DNA from 4 places in the Pseudomonas sp. FBCC-B1667 genome. Region 1 is predicted to be linked to each of the others. Evidence: predicted binding sites of a transcription regulator. Region 1 holds the regulator's gene; each other region holds the start of a gene.
What was found. The regulator FliA, encoded in region 1, starts transcription of late flagellar genes. The targets are predictions, from matches to a motif close to CTAAAGTTTNNNNNNNNNNNGCCGNTAA.
Positions count from the first base shown of each region.

Region 2: the regulator FliA is predicted to act here: its motif matches at 2,580-2,607, upstream of motA (flagellar motor stator protein MotA).
Region 3: the regulator FliA is predicted to act here: its motif matches at 2,547-2,574, upstream of NL116_RS01185 (methyl-accepting chemotaxis protein).
Region 4: the regulator FliA is predicted to act here: its motif matches at 2,176-2,203, upstream of NL116_RS10145 (methyl-accepting chemotaxis protein).

Region 1 is NZ_CP101437.1:1,934,526-1,938,737, forward strand. It holds gene flhF (flagellar biosynthesis GTPase FlhF) at 1-455, shown strand, start outside; gene fleN (flagellar synthesis regulator FleN) at 572-1,402, shown strand; gene fliA (RNA polymerase sigma factor FliA) at 1,399-2,139, shown strand; gene NL116_RS08595 (chemotaxis response regulator CheY) at 2,307-2,678, shown strand; gene NL116_RS08600 (protein phosphatase CheZ) at 2,701-3,489, shown strand; gene NL116_RS08605 (chemotaxis protein CheA) at 3,544-4,212, shown strand, end outside.
Region 2 is NZ_CP101437.1:6,370,378-6,374,589, reverse strand. It holds gene asd (archaetidylserine decarboxylase) at 1-96, opposite strand, end outside; gene NL116_RS29480 (rhodanese-like domain-containing protein) at 113-928, opposite strand; gene NL116_RS29475 (HDOD domain-containing protein) at 971-2,509, opposite strand; gene motA (flagellar motor stator protein MotA) at 2,676-3,527, shown strand; gene motB (flagellar motor protein MotB) at 3,690-4,212, shown strand, end outside.
Region 3 is NZ_CP101437.1:258,627-262,838, forward strand. It holds gene NL116_RS01175 (NorM family multidrug efflux MATE transporter) at 23-1,417, opposite strand; gene NL116_RS01180 (LysR substrate-binding domain-containing protein) at 1,576-2,496, shown strand; gene NL116_RS01185 (methyl-accepting chemotaxis protein) at 2,686-4,212, shown strand, end outside.
Region 4 is NZ_CP101437.1:2,265,903-2,270,114, forward strand. It holds gene NL116_RS10140 (alpha/beta family hydrolase) at 1-485, shown strand, start outside; gene NL116_RS10145 (methyl-accepting chemotaxis protein) at 580-2,145, opposite strand; gene NL116_RS10150 (CPBP family intramembrane glutamic endopeptidase) at 2,249-3,040, opposite strand; gene acnA (aconitate hydratase AcnA) at 3,181-4,212, opposite strand, start outside.

The sequences.
Region 1 (4,212 bases):
TTCAGGCGCTGGAACCACTGCTGCGCAAACGCGTGGTGCTGATCGATACCGCAGGCCTTCAGGCCAGCGATCCAGCCCTGCGCATGCAGCTCGAAAGCCTGGCCGGACGTGGCATCAAATCAAAAAATTACCTGGTGCTCGCAACCACCAGCCAGAAACAGGTTCTAACAGCCGCTTATCACAGTTACAAACGCTGCGGGCTCGCTGGCTGCATCCTGACTAAACTGGATGAAACGGCAAGTCTGGGCGAAGTGCTGAGCCTGGCGATCAGTCATGAATTGCCGGTGGCGTACCTGACCGATGGCCCGCGGATCCCGGATGATTTGCATCTGCCGCGTCGTCATCAGCTGGTCAGTCGCGCCGTCAGCGTGCAAATGCAGGAAGAACCCAGCGAAGAAGCCATGGCTGACATGTTCGCTGATATTTACCACAGCCCGACCAAGCAGGTTGGCTGAGGTATTAATGAAAAGTTTTTGTACCTACATCGATGGTCTGCCATGCATTGTTCAGTTGCTGAACGCGCAGCCAGTAATGTGGCCTCCGTCTATGCAAGACAAGGTAAAGAAATAACATGGGCAGCATGCATCCCGTACAGGTGATCGCGGTGACCGGCGGCAAAGGTGGCGTCGGCAAGACTAACGTGTCAGTGAATTTGTCACTGGCCCTGGCCGAGCTCGGCCGTCGCGTCATGCTGTTGGACGCTGACCTGGGTCTGGCGAACGTCGACGTCCTGCTGGGGCTGACACCCAAACGTACACTGGCCGACGTCATCGAAGGCCGCTGCGAGCTGCGCGACGTTCTGTTGCAGGGCCCGGGCGGTATTCGAATCGTTCCGGCCGCGTCCGGCACACAGAGCATGGTTCACTTGAGCCCGGCTCAGCATGCCGGCCTGATCCAGGCGTTCAGCGACATCGGCGACAACCTCGACGTATTGGTGATCGACACCGCTGCGGGCATAGGTGACTCGGTAGTCAGTTTTGTTCGGGCAGCGCAGGAAGTCTTGCTGGTGGTCTGCGACGAGCCGACCTCCATCACCGACGCCTACGCACTGATCAAACTGCTTAACCGCGATTACGGCATGAACCGCTTCCGCGTCCTGGCCAACATGGCCCAGAGCCCGCAAGAAGGTCGCAACCTGTTCGCCAAGTTGACCAAGGTCACCGACCGCTTTCTCGACGTTGCCTTGCAATACGTCGGCGCGGTGCCTTACGACGAAAGCGTGCGCAAGGCTGTGCAGAAACAACGTGCCGTGTATGAAGCCTTCCCGCGTTCCAAGTGCGCCCTGGCGTTCAAGGCTATCGCGCAGAAAGTTGATACCTGGCCGCTGCCTGCCAACCCGCGCGGGCACCTTGAATTTTTCGTCGAGCGCCTTGTGCAACAGACCGCAGGACCCGTCCTATGACAGCCAGTGGCTACAACCTCTACAAGAAGTCGGCACGTGACGCGCAGTACGAGCTGATCGAGCGTTACGCGCCACTGGTCAAACGCATTGCTTACCACTTGCTGGCCCGTCTGCCGGCCAGTGTCCAGGTTGAAGACCTGATCCAGGCCGGGATGATCGGCCTGCTTGAAGTGTCGACCAAATACGACGCCAGCAAAGGCGCCAGTTTCGAGACGTACGCGGGCATACGAATCCGCGGCGCCATGCTTGATGAAGTACGCAAGGGGGACTGGGCGCCACGCTCGGTTCACCGAAATACCCGTATGGTCAGCGACGCAATTCGCTCTATTGAAGCTAAAACCGGCCGTGACGCTAAAGATCACGAGGTTGCGGCCGAACTCCAATTGAGCCTCGACGATTATTACGGGATTTTGAACGACACCCTGGGCAGCCGCTTATTCAGTTTCGACGATCTGTTGCAGGACGGCGAACACGAAGGGCTGCACGAGGATGGCGCGAGTGCTCATCTCGAACCGTCACGCGATCTGGAAGATGAACGCTTCCAGGCGGCGCTGGCGGACGCGATTGCCAATTTGCCGGAGCGCGAGCGACTGGTGTTGGCGCTGTACTACGACGAAGAGTTGAATCTCAAGGAAATCGGTGAGGTCCTGGGGGTCAGCGAATCGCGGGTCAGCCAGTTACACAGCCAGTGCGCGGCCCGTTTGCGGGGGCGTTTGGGGGAGTGGCGAGCGCGCTGAAGGCAGTGTGGGGACACTGCGAACGGGGCTGGTGCGGATTTGAACGGCACCGGTCGCGATCTGTTGTGCTCCAGACAGTCATCGAGTGAATTGCCGAATTGATTGAAATGGCGCGTCCAGGTGCTGGGCGCGTTTAAGACTGCTTGGAGGTCGAATTGGACAAGAACATGAAAATCCTCATCGTTGATGACTTCTCAACGATGCGGCGAATCATAAAAAACCTGTTGCGTGACCTTGGGTTCACCAACACGGTCGAGGCCGACGATGGCACTACTGCCATTCCGGTTCTCAACAGCGGGAGCATCGATTTTCTGGTCACGGACTGGAACATGCCTGGCATGACCGGTATCGATCTGCTGCGCCACGTCCGCGCCGATGAAAAGCTCAAGCACCTGCCAGTGCTGATGGTGACTGCTGAAGCCAAGCGCGAGCAGATCATCGAAGCGGCCCAGGCCGGCGTCAACGGCTATGTGGTCAAACCCTTCACGGCCCAGGCGTTGAAAGAAAAAATCGAGAAGATTTTCGAACGCATCGGTTGATCCACTGCGCCACGGGGGAGCTATGGAGCATAAAGAATCTTCACAGGGCGATTTTGAATCGACCCTGAAAAAACATGCCGTCGAACTGGTCGCCAGCCTTGAAAAAGGCAGGTTCGGCGAGGCTGTGCAACTGATCCATGAGCTCAATCAGACCCGTGACCGTGGCCTGTATCAAGAAGTGGGCAAGCTCACTCGCGAGCTGCACAGCGCGATCGTCAATTTCCAGATTGACCCGAACATGCCGCAAGCCGAGGAAGTGTCGCAGATCACGGACGCCACCGAGCGCCTGGGGTATGTGGTCAAGCTGACCGAGGCTGCGGCCAACCGCACCATGGACCTGGTAGAAAGCGCCACGCCGCTGGTCAACAGCTTGAGCGAAGAAGCCCAGGCCTTGAGCACGGACTGGAGCCGGTTCATGCGCCGCGAAGTCGGGGCTGAAGAGTTCCGTGAGTTGGCCCGCCGCGTCGACGGTTTCCTGACACGCAGCACGCAGGACAACCGCACGGTGTCGAGCAACCTCAACGACATCCTGCTGGCTCAGGATTACCAGGACCTCACCGGTCAGGTGATCAAGCGCGTGACCCAATTGGTCACCGAAGTTGAAAGCAATTTGCTCAAGCTCGTCCTCATGGCCAGCCAGGTAGACCGCTTTGCGGGTATCGAACATGACCGTGAATCGATGCTCGCCGAAAAAGATCCACAAAAACATCTCTCTCAGGGTGAAGGTCCGCAGATCCATGCCGATAAAAGAGAAGACGTTGTGTCCGGTCAGGACGATGTGGACGATTTGCTATCCAGCCTGGGATTTTAGAGTTTTAGCATTCTAGGTTTTTTAGGTTTTTAGACCTGTAGGAGCACCCCCTTAATGAGCTTCGGCGCCGATGAAGAGATCCTTCAGGATTTCCTGGTTGAGGCCGGCGAGATTCTAGAGCAACTGTCCGAACAACTGGTCGAGCTGGAAAGCCGACCGGATGACGCGGACTTGCTCAATGCAATTTTTCGCGGTTTTCACACTGTAAAAGGGGGCGCCGGCTTCCTCCAGCTCAACGAACTGGTGGAGTGCTGCCACATCGCCGAGAACGTGTTCGACATCCTGCGCAAGGGTGAGCGTCGCGTTGACTCGGAACTGATGGACGTGGTCCTCGAAGCGCTGGACGCGGTGAACAGCATGTTCGGCGAAGTCCGCGAGCGCAGCCCGGTTACGGCGGCGACCCCGCAATTGCTGGAGGCCCTGGCCCGTTTGGCCGAGCCGCAAACGGCAGACGAAGCTGCGCCGGTTGCTCACGTGGCTGAAGCACCTGCCGTCGAAAGCGAATCGGGTGACATCACCGATAACGAATTCGAACAACTGCTGGACTCGCTGAACGCCGTCAAGGCTCAGGCCGAGGCGCCAGTGGTTGCAGCTGCACCTAAGCCTGCCAGCGATGCCGCTGCCAGCGACGAAATCACCGATGCCGAGTTCGAGTCGTTGCTCGATCAATTGCACGGCAAAGGCCAGTTCGCCGTCGATGCCGTGGCGCCTGCGCCCGCCGCA
Region 2 (4,212 bases), 2.5 Mb from region 1:
CCAGCGCACGCGGCATTCGGCAATGCAGCCGGCCAGTCGCGAGAGCAAGTGATGGGGCAACAGGTATTGGCTGAGGATAAACAGACGCTTGTTCATTAACTGTCCTTAAACCTTAAATCTCTACGGGGGTGTCGGGGTGGTTGCCCCATTCGCCCCAGGAACCGGCGTAGCCTTTGACCCGCGGATAACCGAGGGATTTGGCCACCAGATAAGTGAAGCCAGAACGGTGGTGAGTCTGGCAGTGGGTAATGACTTCTTTGTCTTTGCTGATCCCTAGCTGTTCGAGGATCTGCGGCATGTCCGAGCGGATGCGCAGGTTGCGCGCCTGATCCATCCCCGCAGTCCATTCGAAATTGACGGCGCCCGGAATGTGCCCGGCCTTGGCCGCCAGCACTTTTTCGCCGGAGAATTCCAGGGGGCCGCGTGCGTCCCAGATCGCCAGGTCGGCGGCGCCAAGACGGCTTTGCAGGTACTCGCGCGTCGCGGTGGGTTCGTCGTGCAGGGTCAGTTTCACCGGGCCGCCAGCGGGGGGCGGGATCTGGATCGACATCGGCATGCCTTCTGCCAGCCAGGCCGTCAGCCCGCCGTCGACATAGTGATACTTGCTGTGGCCGATGACGTCCAGCAGCCAGATGAAACGCCCGGCCCAGCCGCCACCTTCATCGTCATACACCACGTACACCGCGTCGGGGTTGTGGCCCAACTCGCCGAACAGCGCTTCAAGGGCCGCTTGCGGCGGCATCAGCCCCGGTGCCGGCGCCTGACCGAGTTGCGTGCGTTTCGGATCGACAAAACGCGCGCCGGGAATATGCCCTTCGGCATAGCGGGCACTGCTGGTCAGGTCTACCAGAATCAGATTGCGGGCCTCGAGGCGAGGGAGCAAGTCGCTCGGCTCGATCACCAGCGGCAAGCCAGAGAAGTCAGACATGTGAGGTCTCCAGGGCACAAAAGGGAGGATTGTAGCGCAGCGTCATTGGCCGCGGTGGCTAAAGGTGTTCAAGGCTTTCTCGATGCACTGCGCGGTTTTGCCGAAGGCTTGCACGGTGATTTCCGAGAACGGCCCGCCGCCCTGATCCGCCACCACGACCATGATCACCCGACCATTATTGACCAGCGAACGCAGGATCACGTGTTCGCCACGGAACTGCGCGCGCAGGTTGCCAGGCAACAACGCCGAGAACTGCGCGGTGTTGGCCGGTGTCAGGCGCACCTGGGCTTGCTGGGAGAGCAATCGCTGCAGCACGGAGCTTTGGTTCACCACGAAATTCAGTCCAGCCGTTTCTGTTGGCAAACCGGCAACCTGATGTACCCGCAGATTGGCGTGCGTGCGGTCAGCCATCAAGATCATTACCCGACGCATGCCACACGCGACCAACGCGTCCCGGGCGGAGGTGGTCAAGTGCATCGCGTTGGTGAACGGGCTTGGCTCCACCAGCAACTCGGCGCATTGGCTGCGCCATTTCGCCAGGTCTTCGGTGGTTGGCGCCGGGGCCGGTAACAAGGCGGCATGGACACGGTTCATGCCCGACGGCCAGAGCAGCGAAACAGCGGGGTGCCAGAGGTCCGGCATGGCATGCAGTCGGGCGCTATTAGCGGCCTGCTGGTGCAATTGCTGTTGCACCTCGGCCATGGGCATTTGCAGGTAAAGGCTGGTCAGGTATTGCCAGCGCTCGCTGTGCGGACTGTCCCAGGCCTGTTGCGCCGACAGCGCCAGACCGTTGGCCAGCAGCACGGTATTGGCCGGCTGATTGAGCCAACGGCGCAGGGTCGGATCGTCATCGAGGCGGTTTTGCTGGCGCAACGGATGATCACTGTCGCGGGCAATGCGCAGCACTTTGACCAGTTCACGCTGCTCGGTCAGCAGCAGCCGATAACCCTGTTCCACCCAGACCGGCAGGCGCCAAATGGTCACCAGGGCCTGGCAAATATCGAGCAGGCGCACCCCGAACAACTGTTTTTCAACCTTGCGCGCCGATTCACCCTTATGGATGACTCGCAGTTCCCACTCTTCAAGCAATTGCGGATAGGTCAACGCCATCGGCCACAGCGGCGAGAGGAACAGCAGGCTGCCCCAATGAATGTCTTGCCACAGCCGCGCCAGGCGACTGGCAAAAAAACCATTGGCCTGTTGCGTCGCGTGCTGGCTGATCAACTGCAACTGACGCAAGGCAAGCGGGATCTGCGATTGGGGTTCGGCCGGGAGACGGGCGAGCAGTTCTTCGGTGCGCTTCAAACCAAGACGATTGATCGCCACTTCCAGGTTTTCCGCAGGCTCGGTCATGCTGCCATGGGTATGGCGGTTGGCTTCACGAATGATGCTCAAGGCCAGGGCCGGGCTGTCTTGCATCAGTTCGGCGATATCGCGCAGCGAGCTGCGGTTATCGGCGATGGCCTTGCAGACACGGTCATGGCTGTCTTGCGGGACCGGCAGGCGCACGGCATCGAGAAGCTTGACCCAGCCTTCAAGTGTCGTTGGTTTTTGAGTGGGAATGTTCGTCTGGTTAGCCATGGTTGGACGCAATCTTCGTCTGCATTACCTATGCCCGGAGTAGGCTAAATTAGCTTTTCGCTCGATCGGGCTATAGTCTGGCGCAGTTTTGCCGATAAGGAGAAGAAGAGATTTTTCGACCTCCGAATATGACCTTGAACCCGACTCAGTAAGTGCTCTCCTACCTATGGCTAAAATTCTCGGCATCATTGTCGTATTCGCGAGCGTGCTCGGCGGGTACGTGCTCTCCCACGGCAAGATTGCTGCCCTTATCCAGCCTTTCGAGGTGATGATTATCGGTGGTGCAGCCTTTGGCGCATTCCTGCAAGCCAACCCTGGCCACATGGTCAAAAACGTTCTGAAGAAAGCCTTCGGGATGTTCAGCTCGCGCTTCAACCACACTTTTTACCTTGAAGTGCTGGGGCTGATTTACGAGATCCTCAACAAGAGCCGCCGCGAAGGCATGATGGCCATCGAAGGCGACATTGAAGATGCGGCCGCGAGCCCGATCTTCGCCAAGTACCCGGCGGTGCTCAAAGATGACCGCATGACCGCGTACATCTGCGATTACCTGCGCATCATGTCCTCCGGCAACATGGCGCCCCATGAGCTGGAAGGCCTGTTCGACATGGAACTGACCAGCCTCAAGGAAGACCTCGATCACCCGTCTCACGCAGTGAACGGTATTGCTGACGCCATGCCAGGTTTCGGTATCGTCGCGGCGGTACTGGGTATCGTGGTGACCATGGCTTCTCTGGGTGAAAGCGATCAGAAAATGATCGGCGTGCACGTCGGTGCGGCACTGGTGGGGACCTTCTTCGGTATTCTCGCCGCCTACGGCTTCTTCGGCCCGCTGGCCCATGCCCTGGCCCACGATGCCAAGGAAGAGCTGAACGTCTACGAGGCCATCAAGGCTTCGCTGGTGGCCTCGGCGTCCGGCATGCCGCCATCGCTGGCCGTGGAATTCGGTCGCAAGGTCCTGTACCCGGCGCATCGTCCTAGCTTCGCTGAGCTGGAACAAGCGGTTCGCGGTCGATAGTGCTCTGTTTTGCAAATACGTTCCTTTTTTGGCGAGTGACTGTTGTTGCCAGACAAGGCGCCGCGACGAGTCATAGCTTGCTATGGCGAGGAGCGGCAACGCCGTATGGCGACAACAGGCACCGTCAAAAAGGAACAGTATTTGTGAGACAGAGCACTCTGTATGGAAAATAACCAGCCGATCATCATTAAGCGCGTCAAGAAATACGCGGGCGGGCATCACGGCGGTTCCTGGAAAATCGCTTTCGCGGACTTCGCGACGGCGATGATGGCGTTCTTCCTGGTGCTGTGGCTGCTGTCCACCGCCACACCGGAACAGAAGATTGCCATCGCCGGTTACTTCAAGGACCCGGTCGGCTTTACCGAAAGTGGCACGCCGTACATCATCGATCTGGGCGGTTCCCCAACTCTGGCGCCGGAGAAAACCCTCAACCCCGAAGTGAAATCCCAGCCGCAGCCAGACCGCGTCACTGTCGACACCGAACAGGTCGAAGGCATGGCCGAGCAGGTTGAGAAGGAACGCCTGGAACTGTTGCTGCAAGAATTGCAGAACAAGGTCGACGAAAATCCGCAGCTGCAGAAATTCAAGGACCAGATCCTGTTCGAGATCACGCAGGACGGTTTGCGCATCCAGATCATGGACGCCGAAAACCGCCCGATGTTCGACTCAGGCTCAGCGCGTCTGA
Region 3 (4,212 bases), 1.7 Mb from region 1:
GGAGTGAGCCTGCAGGGGGATTTCATTCGGCCTGAGCGATCTTGAAGCCTTGAGATTGAGGCTCCTGCCGAATCATCCGTTTCATCTTCCATTCAAACGCCAACGTCAAACTCACCGCCGCGCAAGCAAGCCCCAGCGCCAGCCCCCACCAGACGCCCGTCGGCCCCCAGTGAATATGAAAAGCCATCCACCACGCGGCGGGTGCGCCAATCAGCCAGTAACAGCCCAAACCGACCAGGAACGTGGTCTTGGCGTCCTTGAGCCCGCGTATGCAGCCCATGGCAATGGTTTGCGTGCCGTCGAACAACTCGAACCACGCCGCCACCGCCAGCAGGCTCACAGCCAGTTCAATCACAGGGCGGAACGCCGGGTCGTTGTGGTCCAGAAACAGGCCGACCAGTTGATTCGGCAGGAGCCAGAAGACCATCGCGAAGCCCAGCATCGACGCTGCACCGAAGGTAATACCGACCCGCCCGGCCAACCGTGCGTCCAGTAACTGCCCGGCGCCATAGTGCTGACCGATGCGCATGGTGATCGCATAGGAAAGCCCCGCCGGAATCATGAACGCCACCGACACGATCTGCAGGGCGATCTGGTGTGCCGCCAGTTGCGTGCTGCCCATGGTGCCCATGCACAACGCGGCGAACGCAAACAGCCCGACTTCCACCGCGTACGTGCCGCCAATCGGCAAGCCGAGTCGCCACAGTTCTTTTAAGTACCGACGGTTCGGCCGCGACAGGCCCTGGCGCAACGGGTACGCGTCATACGCCGGATGCTGGCGGATGTGCAGCGCCAGCGCCAAGGCCATCAGGTTAGCGACAATCGCCGTCACCAGACCGATACCCATCAAGCCCAGTTTCGGCAGGCCGAACATCCCGGTGATCAACGCATAGTTGAGCAGGAAGTTCGCCACGGTGCCGCCGAGGCTGATGACCATCACCGGCGTCGCCCGGCCGATGGCGCTGGTGAAACCGCGCAACGCCATGAAACTCAGGTAACCGGGCAGGGCGAATGGCAGGATCAGCAGAAACTGCCCTGCGGCGTGGACGTTGGTTTCAGTCTGGCCGAACAGCAGCAGCACCGGTTTGAGGTTCCACAGCAGCAGTCCGGCCACCAAGGCCATCAGCCACGCCAGCCACAATCCGGCCTGGGTCAGTCGCGCCGCGCCGACGATGTCGCCCGCGCCCTGACGAATCGCCACCAGGGTGCCGACGGCCGCGATCACGCCGATACAGAAAATCGACACGAACGAGTAAGTCGCCGCGCCCAGACCGCCGCCAGCCAATGCTTCGGGACTCAGTCGCGCCATCATCAAGGTGTCGGTGAGGATCATCAGCATGTGCGCCAGCTGCGAGGCAATCAACGGCCCCGCCAGCCGCAGGATGGCCCAGAGTTCAATACGCGCTGGATGCTTCATGGTCATCACGCTCAATTATCAAAGAGGACGGGGAAACGTCGATTCTCGGCGCTTCACGGAGTTTGCACAAAGGGATAAAAAGGATGGGTAGCATGAGTCAGACTCATGCTGAAGGGTTTCTGCTACGGTAGCCTGATTGCGTTATAGGAGCTTTCCCCATGTCTCGTCGTCTTCCTCCCTTGTATGCGTTGCGCGCATTTGAAGCGGCGGCGCGACACAGTTCGTTCACCCGCGCGGCGCAAGAACTGTCGATCACCCAAAGCGCGGTGAGTCGCCACATTCGTACACTCGAAGAGCATTTCGCCTGTCGGCTGTTTCACCGCAGCGGGCGCAACTTGCAACTGACCGAATCGGCGCGATTGATCCTGCCGGGCATTCGTGACGGTTTCACCGCCCTGGAACGCGCCTGCAATACGTTGCGCGCCGAAGACGACATCCTGCGCATGAAAGCCCCCTCGACCTTGACCATGCGCTGGCTGTTGGCGCGGCTCAGCCGTTTCCGGCACCTGCAACCGGGTAATGAAGTGCAACTGACCAGCGCCTGGATGGACATCGACTCGGTGGACTTCAATCAGGAACCGTTCGATTGCGCCGTGATTCTCAGCAGCGGGCATTTCCCGCCGGACTGGGAGGCGACGCTGCTGTTCCCCGAGGAGCTGATCCCCGTCGGCGCGCCGAATCTGCTGAACGATCAGCCGTGGGACGTTGCGCGCCTGGCCAGCACCGAACTGCTGCACCCGACCCCGGATCGGCGTGACTGGCGCAGCTGGCTGGACCGCATGGGGCTGACCGATCAGATCTCGCTCAAGGGTGGCCAGGTCTTCGACACCCTGGAGCTGGGCATGATCGCCGCCGCTCGGGGCTACGGCGTGTCCATGGGGGATTTGCTGATGGTGGCGGAGGATGTCGCGCAGGGCCGTCTGAGTCTGCCGTGGCCGACGGCGGTCGCCAGCGGAGAGAATTACTACCTGGTCTGGCCGAAAACCCGCCCCGGAGGTGAACGTTTGCGCCGGCTCAGCGATTTTCTGCTGGGTGAAGTCAGGGCCATGGATTTGCCGGTCGTCCAGCGTTTGAGCTGAATCGTTAGAGCCCACGCAGTAGAGGCCTTGCGCCATATCCCGGCTAATTACTCAAGTATTCAGTTTTGCCGCCGAAAATCTGCAGGTGGAACCTTCGTGCAGGTTCGATGCTTTTCCCCATTATTTGGAAAATTTTGCTGAGTACGCATCTCGATCAAGCAGGATCAGGTCGCTCGGCCAGGAGCTGTCATGTCTCAACCCCGTGCCCGGATCGCCTCACAGCTTGGTCTTGCGCTTGCCGTGATTCTGGCGATTGTCATCACTGGCAGTACCGTGTTCGCCCTGCGTTCGCTGGACACTGCCAACCTCGCCACCCGCGAAGAGCACCTGGCCAGCGAGGCCCGGCTGCTGGCCGATCAGTTGAGTACCTTTCACGGCACCCTGCGTGAAAGCACCCAGCGTCTGGCCGGTCTGTTCGAGAAGCGCTTCAGCGCCGGTCTGAGCGTGCACCCGGATGAGCCGGTGGCCGTGGCAGGCACTCAGACGCCGGGCTTGCACCTGGGCAGCGAAGTGTTGAACAACAACTTCAAGGAAGTGGACGAGTTCAAACAAATGACTGCCGGCGTCGCGACGTTGTTTGTGCGCAGCGGCGAAGACTTTATCCGGGTCAGCACCTCCCTGACCAAACAGGACGGCAACCGCGCCATCGGCACGCTGCTCGATCACGCTCACCCGGCGTATGCGCGCTTGATGGCGGGGCAGAGCTATGTCGGTCGCGCCTTGCTGTTTGATCGCTCCTACATGACGCAATACACCCCCGTGCGCGACAGCAGCGGCAAGGTGATTGCCGTGCTGTTCGTCGGGTTCGATTACACCGACGCGCAAAACGCGCAGTTCGAGAATCTCAAGCGCTTCCGTATCGGCCAGACCGGCTCCTTGGCGTTGCTCGATGAGCAAAGCAAATGGCTGGTGCCGATTTCGGGTGTGCAAGCACTGGATCAAGCCGTCCCGGCCATCGTCGGACTGGCGAAGACACCGGGCAAAGGCCAGTTCTGGAGCGACAAATCCGAGGATTTCTACAGCGTGTCCGTGCCGTTCGATGGCGGCCCATGGTCGGTCGTCGCGAGCATGCCAAAAGCTGAAATCAACGCGGTGACCTGGAGTGTCGGCATTCAATTGGCCATCGGCAGTCTGCTGGCGATGTTGATTGCGGTCGGTTCGGCCGTCTGGTTGCTGCGCAGCAAACTCGCGCCGCTGGGTGATCTGGTGCGTCAGGCCGAAGCCTTGGGCGCCGGTGATTTAAGCGTGCGCCTGAACGTGGCGAGCAACGATGAGATCGGGCAACTGGCCCGTGCGTTCAACCAGATGAGCCAGGCCCTGTCGACCATGGTCGAGCACATCCGCAAGGCCTCGGCCGAGGTCAACAGCCGTGCCCAGGCCTTGTCCGGGCTTTCCGGTGGCGCCTATGAAGGGATGGAGCAGCAGTCCGGCGAGATCACCAGCATGGCCGGCGCCGTGGAAGAATTTAGCGCCACGTCCCTGAACATTGCCGACAACATGGGCAGCACTCAGCGCCTGGCCCAGGAAAACGCCCAGCAAACCCAGATCGGTCGTACCTCGATGGACGAAGCGTCTGCATCGCTTGAACAAATCGCCGGTGCGCTGAACAGCACCGCGACGGTGATCAATACCTTGGGCCAGCGCTCCCAGGAAATCGGCGGCATCGTCGGCGTGATTACTGCGATTGCCGAGCAGACCAACCTGCTGGCGCTCAAC
Region 4 (4,212 bases), 330 kb from region 1:
TGCTGCGCTTCGAGTTTCCGTACATGGCGCAGCGGCGTGTGGATGGGGGCAAGCGTCCGCCCAATCCCGCACCGAAACTGCTGGAGTGTTGGCGTGTGGTGCATGCTCTGGTGCGACGCCATGTCACTGGGCGCCTGGCCATTGGCGGTAAGTCCATGGGCGGGCGGATGGCGAGTTTGCTCGCGGATGAGCTGAGTGCGGATGCGTTGGTGTGTCTGGGTTATCCGTTTTATGCGGTTGGCAAACCGCAGAAACCTCGGGTTGAGCATCTGGCCGGGCTGAAGACGCGGACGTTGATTGTGCAGGGCGAGCGGGATGCGCTGGGTAATCGTGAGGCGGTCGAGGCTTACGACCTATCGCCGAGTATTGAGGTGTTTTGGCTGGGAGCGGGGGATCATGATTTGAAGCCGCTGAAGGTTTCCGGGTTTACGCATGAGCAGCATTTGGCGGTTGCGGCGCAGAAGGTAGCCTCATTCCTTCGGTGATTTTTGTGGCGCGGCACATTGCCTCATCGCGATCTGACAGACAACAAAAAACCCGGAAGCTTCCACTGTCCGGGTTTTTTCATTCCAGCAACAATCAGCGGTTAAACCGCTCCACCAACGAATATTGGGTATTCGCGGTTTTCGTCAGCTCTTCACTCAACAACGCCGAGTTCTGCGCTTGTTCCGAGGTCTGGTCAGCCAGTTGCGAAATATTGCTGATGTTGCGGCTGATCTCCTCAGCCACCGCACTCTGCTCTTCAGTCGCCGCCGCAATCTGGGTGGTCATGTCGGTGATGTTGGCCACCGCTTCGCTGATCCCCACCAGTGCCTGATCCGCCTCCAGTACCCGCGCCACGCCTTCTTCGGCCTGACGATGCCCGGCTTCCATGGTTTGAACGGCGGTGCTGGCGGTCTGCTGCAACTTGGCGATCAGGGCGTGAATCTGCCCGGTGGATTCGCTGGTGCGTTGCGCCAGTTGGCGAACTTCGTCTGCCACTACCGCAAAACCACGGCCCATCTCACCGGCGCGGGCCGCTTCGATGGCGGCGTTCAAGGCCAGCAGGTTGGTCTGGTCGGCGATGCCTTTGATCACATCGACCACGCCGCCAATTTCATCGCTGTCCTTGGCCAGTTGAGTCACGGTCAGGCCGGTTTCACCGACCACTACCGACAGGCGCTGGATGGCTTCGCGTGTTTCCCCGGCGATGTCGCGGCCGCGACCGGTCAGGCGATTGGCTTCCTGGGTGGCGTCGGCGGTGCGCTGTACGTGGCTGGCGACTTCCTGGGTGGTAGCGGCCATCTGGTTGACGGCAGTGGCCACTTGTTCGGTTTCGACGCGTTGACGTTCCAGGCCGCTGGAGCTTTTGTGCGCCAGGGTATCAGACTGTTTTGCTTGTTCGGTCAGGTGCTCAGCGGTGTCCTGCAGACGGGTCAGGCAAGTTTTCAGGCGAGCTTCCTGACTGAGGATCGACATTTCCAGGCGCGCCTGAGCGCCGCGGCTGTCGGTGTACATCTGCGCGATGAGCGGGTCGGACGTGGTCTGTTCGGCCAGGCGTAACAGGCGCTTGAGTCCGCGCTGTTGCCAGCTCAAACCCATCAGGCCCAATGGCACCGACAGGCCTGCCGCCAAGGCAAAGCCCCACTGCGACGTCAGCGTGGCGCCGATCACGAAGCTCAATTGGCTGACCAGAACGAACGGCAGCCAGTCCTGAAGCACCGGCAGCCATTTATCAGTCGATGGAATGGCGGACTTGCCTTGGTTGATGCGTTGGTAGAGCGCTTCGGCACGCTGGATCTGTTCGGTGGTGGGTTTGATCCGCACCGACTCGTAGCCGATCACCTGGTTGCCTTCGAACACCGGTGTCACGTAGGCGTTGACCCAATAGTGATCACCGTTCTTGCAGCGATTCTTGACGATGCCCATCCATGGCAAGCCTTGTTTCAGAGTGCCCCACATGTGCGCGAACACCTCGGCCGGTACGTCGGGGTGACGGACCAGGTTGTGCGGCGCACGGATCAGTTCCTCACGAGAAAACCCGCTGATCTCGACGAACGCGTCGTTGCAGTAGGTGATCATCCCCTTGGCATCGGTGGTCGAAATCAACCGCTGCTGTGCCGGGAAGGTCCGTTCGCGTTGGGTAGTGGGCTGGTTGTTACGCATGGCTGTTTCAATCCGCAAGGCTTTGAAAGGTTGTCGGCGGTGTCAGGAATTAGTTGAAATTATTTTTAAATAATCAGCACTGCGTCGCAAAACGCGCATTGCCTCAGCCCGCGAGCATCGGATAGGTGAACAGCGCGAAGTGCAGCAGGTTCAGACTGAAGTGGGTGGCGATGGCTGCGCCCAAGCCGCCGTAACGATAGGCCAGGCCGTAACCGATACCGGCGAGGCCCGTCAGCAACACCCATTCCCAGCCAGCACCCGCGTGCACCAGCCCAAACAGTAACGAGGCCAGCAGCAGGGCGAGGTTTTCACCGCAAGACAGTTGCTTGAAGGCACGACTCAGACCCCCCTGGATGTAACCGCGAAATAGCGCTTCCTCGACCAGCGTGACCAGCAACAGATTGTTCAATATCCATAGCCAGGCCTGATCCGGCCATTTCGGCGCCCAACTGATCATGCCCAGCCACAGCGCTCCACCGAAGGCCAATGCGGCACTTAGCGTCAGGGCGAGGGCAGTGGCGTAAACGCCAAGGCGCCAGGAGCGCCGGCCGACAATCCATGGGCAAACCAACAGCAGCCAGAAACCGATCAGCGGTTTGTCCTGATTCAGGTACATGGCAAACGTCACGGCATCATGGGTGAGGCGATGGGGGGCGATCGCGCGGCCGTTGAAGAAGCCCGGGAGCCAGTGCATCGCCAGCGCCATGGCCAGGATGATGAACAGACCGTGACCGAGGTAGCGGGCGATCGGGAGTTTTTGTTGGCGAACGGCTGCGCCGGCCACTATCAGCAGGACGATGGTGATCAAGGCCAGCCAGCTGAGTTGGCCGTAGGTCAGAGCGAGGCCGAAGCCAAGGGAGAGAAGGGCCAGGTAGGTCCATGGCAGGGCGATCATTGAACATCCTTATCGGGCGAAATGCTGCGGCCGGCTCCCACAAGGTTTTGTCTTGGGCATGCCAAAGCGCGGTGATTATAGGGACGCTCGCGACACAAACAAAAACACCGCCCGAAGGCGGTGTCTCTGTCAGCACGGGGTTACGATGTTATCAACTGACGTAACACGTAATGCAAAATCCCTCCGGACTTGAAGTACTCGACCTCGTTGAGCGTATCGATCCGGCACAGCACGTCGATCTTTTCCTTGCTGCCATCTTCACGGGTGATCACCAGCGCCAGGTTCATCCGCGGCGTCAGTTCAACGCCGGTCAACCCAAGGATATCCAGGGTTTCCTTGCCGGTCAGGTTCAGGCTCTTGCGGTTTTGATCCAGTTTGAACTGCAACGGCAACACGCCCATGCCGACCAGGTTGGAGCGGTGAATCCGTTCGAAGCTTTCGGCAATGACGGCTTTCACCCCCAGCAAGTTGGTGCCCTTGGCCGCCCAGTCGCGGCTTGAGCCGGTGCCGTATTCTTGACCGGCAATCACCACCAGCGGCGTGCCCGACGTTTGATAACGCATGGCTGCGTCGTAGATTGGCATTCTCTCCATCGTGGGAATATAGAAGGTGTTGCCGCCTTCCTCACCGCCGAGCATTTCGTTGCGGATACGAATGTTGGCAAAGGTGCCGCGCATCATCACTTCATGGTTGCCGCGACGGGAACCGTAGGAGTTGAAGTCGCGCGGTTCTACACCCTTGTCGCGCAAGTACTGACCGGCCGGGCTGTCAGCCTTGATGTTGCCGGCGGGGGAGATGTGGTCGGTGGTCACCGAATCGCCCAGCAACGCCAGCACCCTGGCCCCGACGACGTCCTTGACCACCGGCGGCGGGCCGCCGATGTCGTCGAAGAACGGCGGATGCTGGATGTAGGTCGAATCGTCCTGCCACACATAGGTCGCCGCTTGCGGCACCTGGATGGCTTGCCATTGCTCGTCGCCGGCAAACACTTCGGCGTATTCCTTGTGGAACATCGCCGTGTTGACCTGACTTACGGAGTCGGCAATTTCCTTGCTGCTCGGCCAGATGTCTCGCAAGTACACCGGATTGCCGTCCTTGTCGTCGCCCAACGGCTCACTGCTGATGTCGATGCGCACGGTACCGGCCAGCGCATAGGCGACGACCAGTGGCGG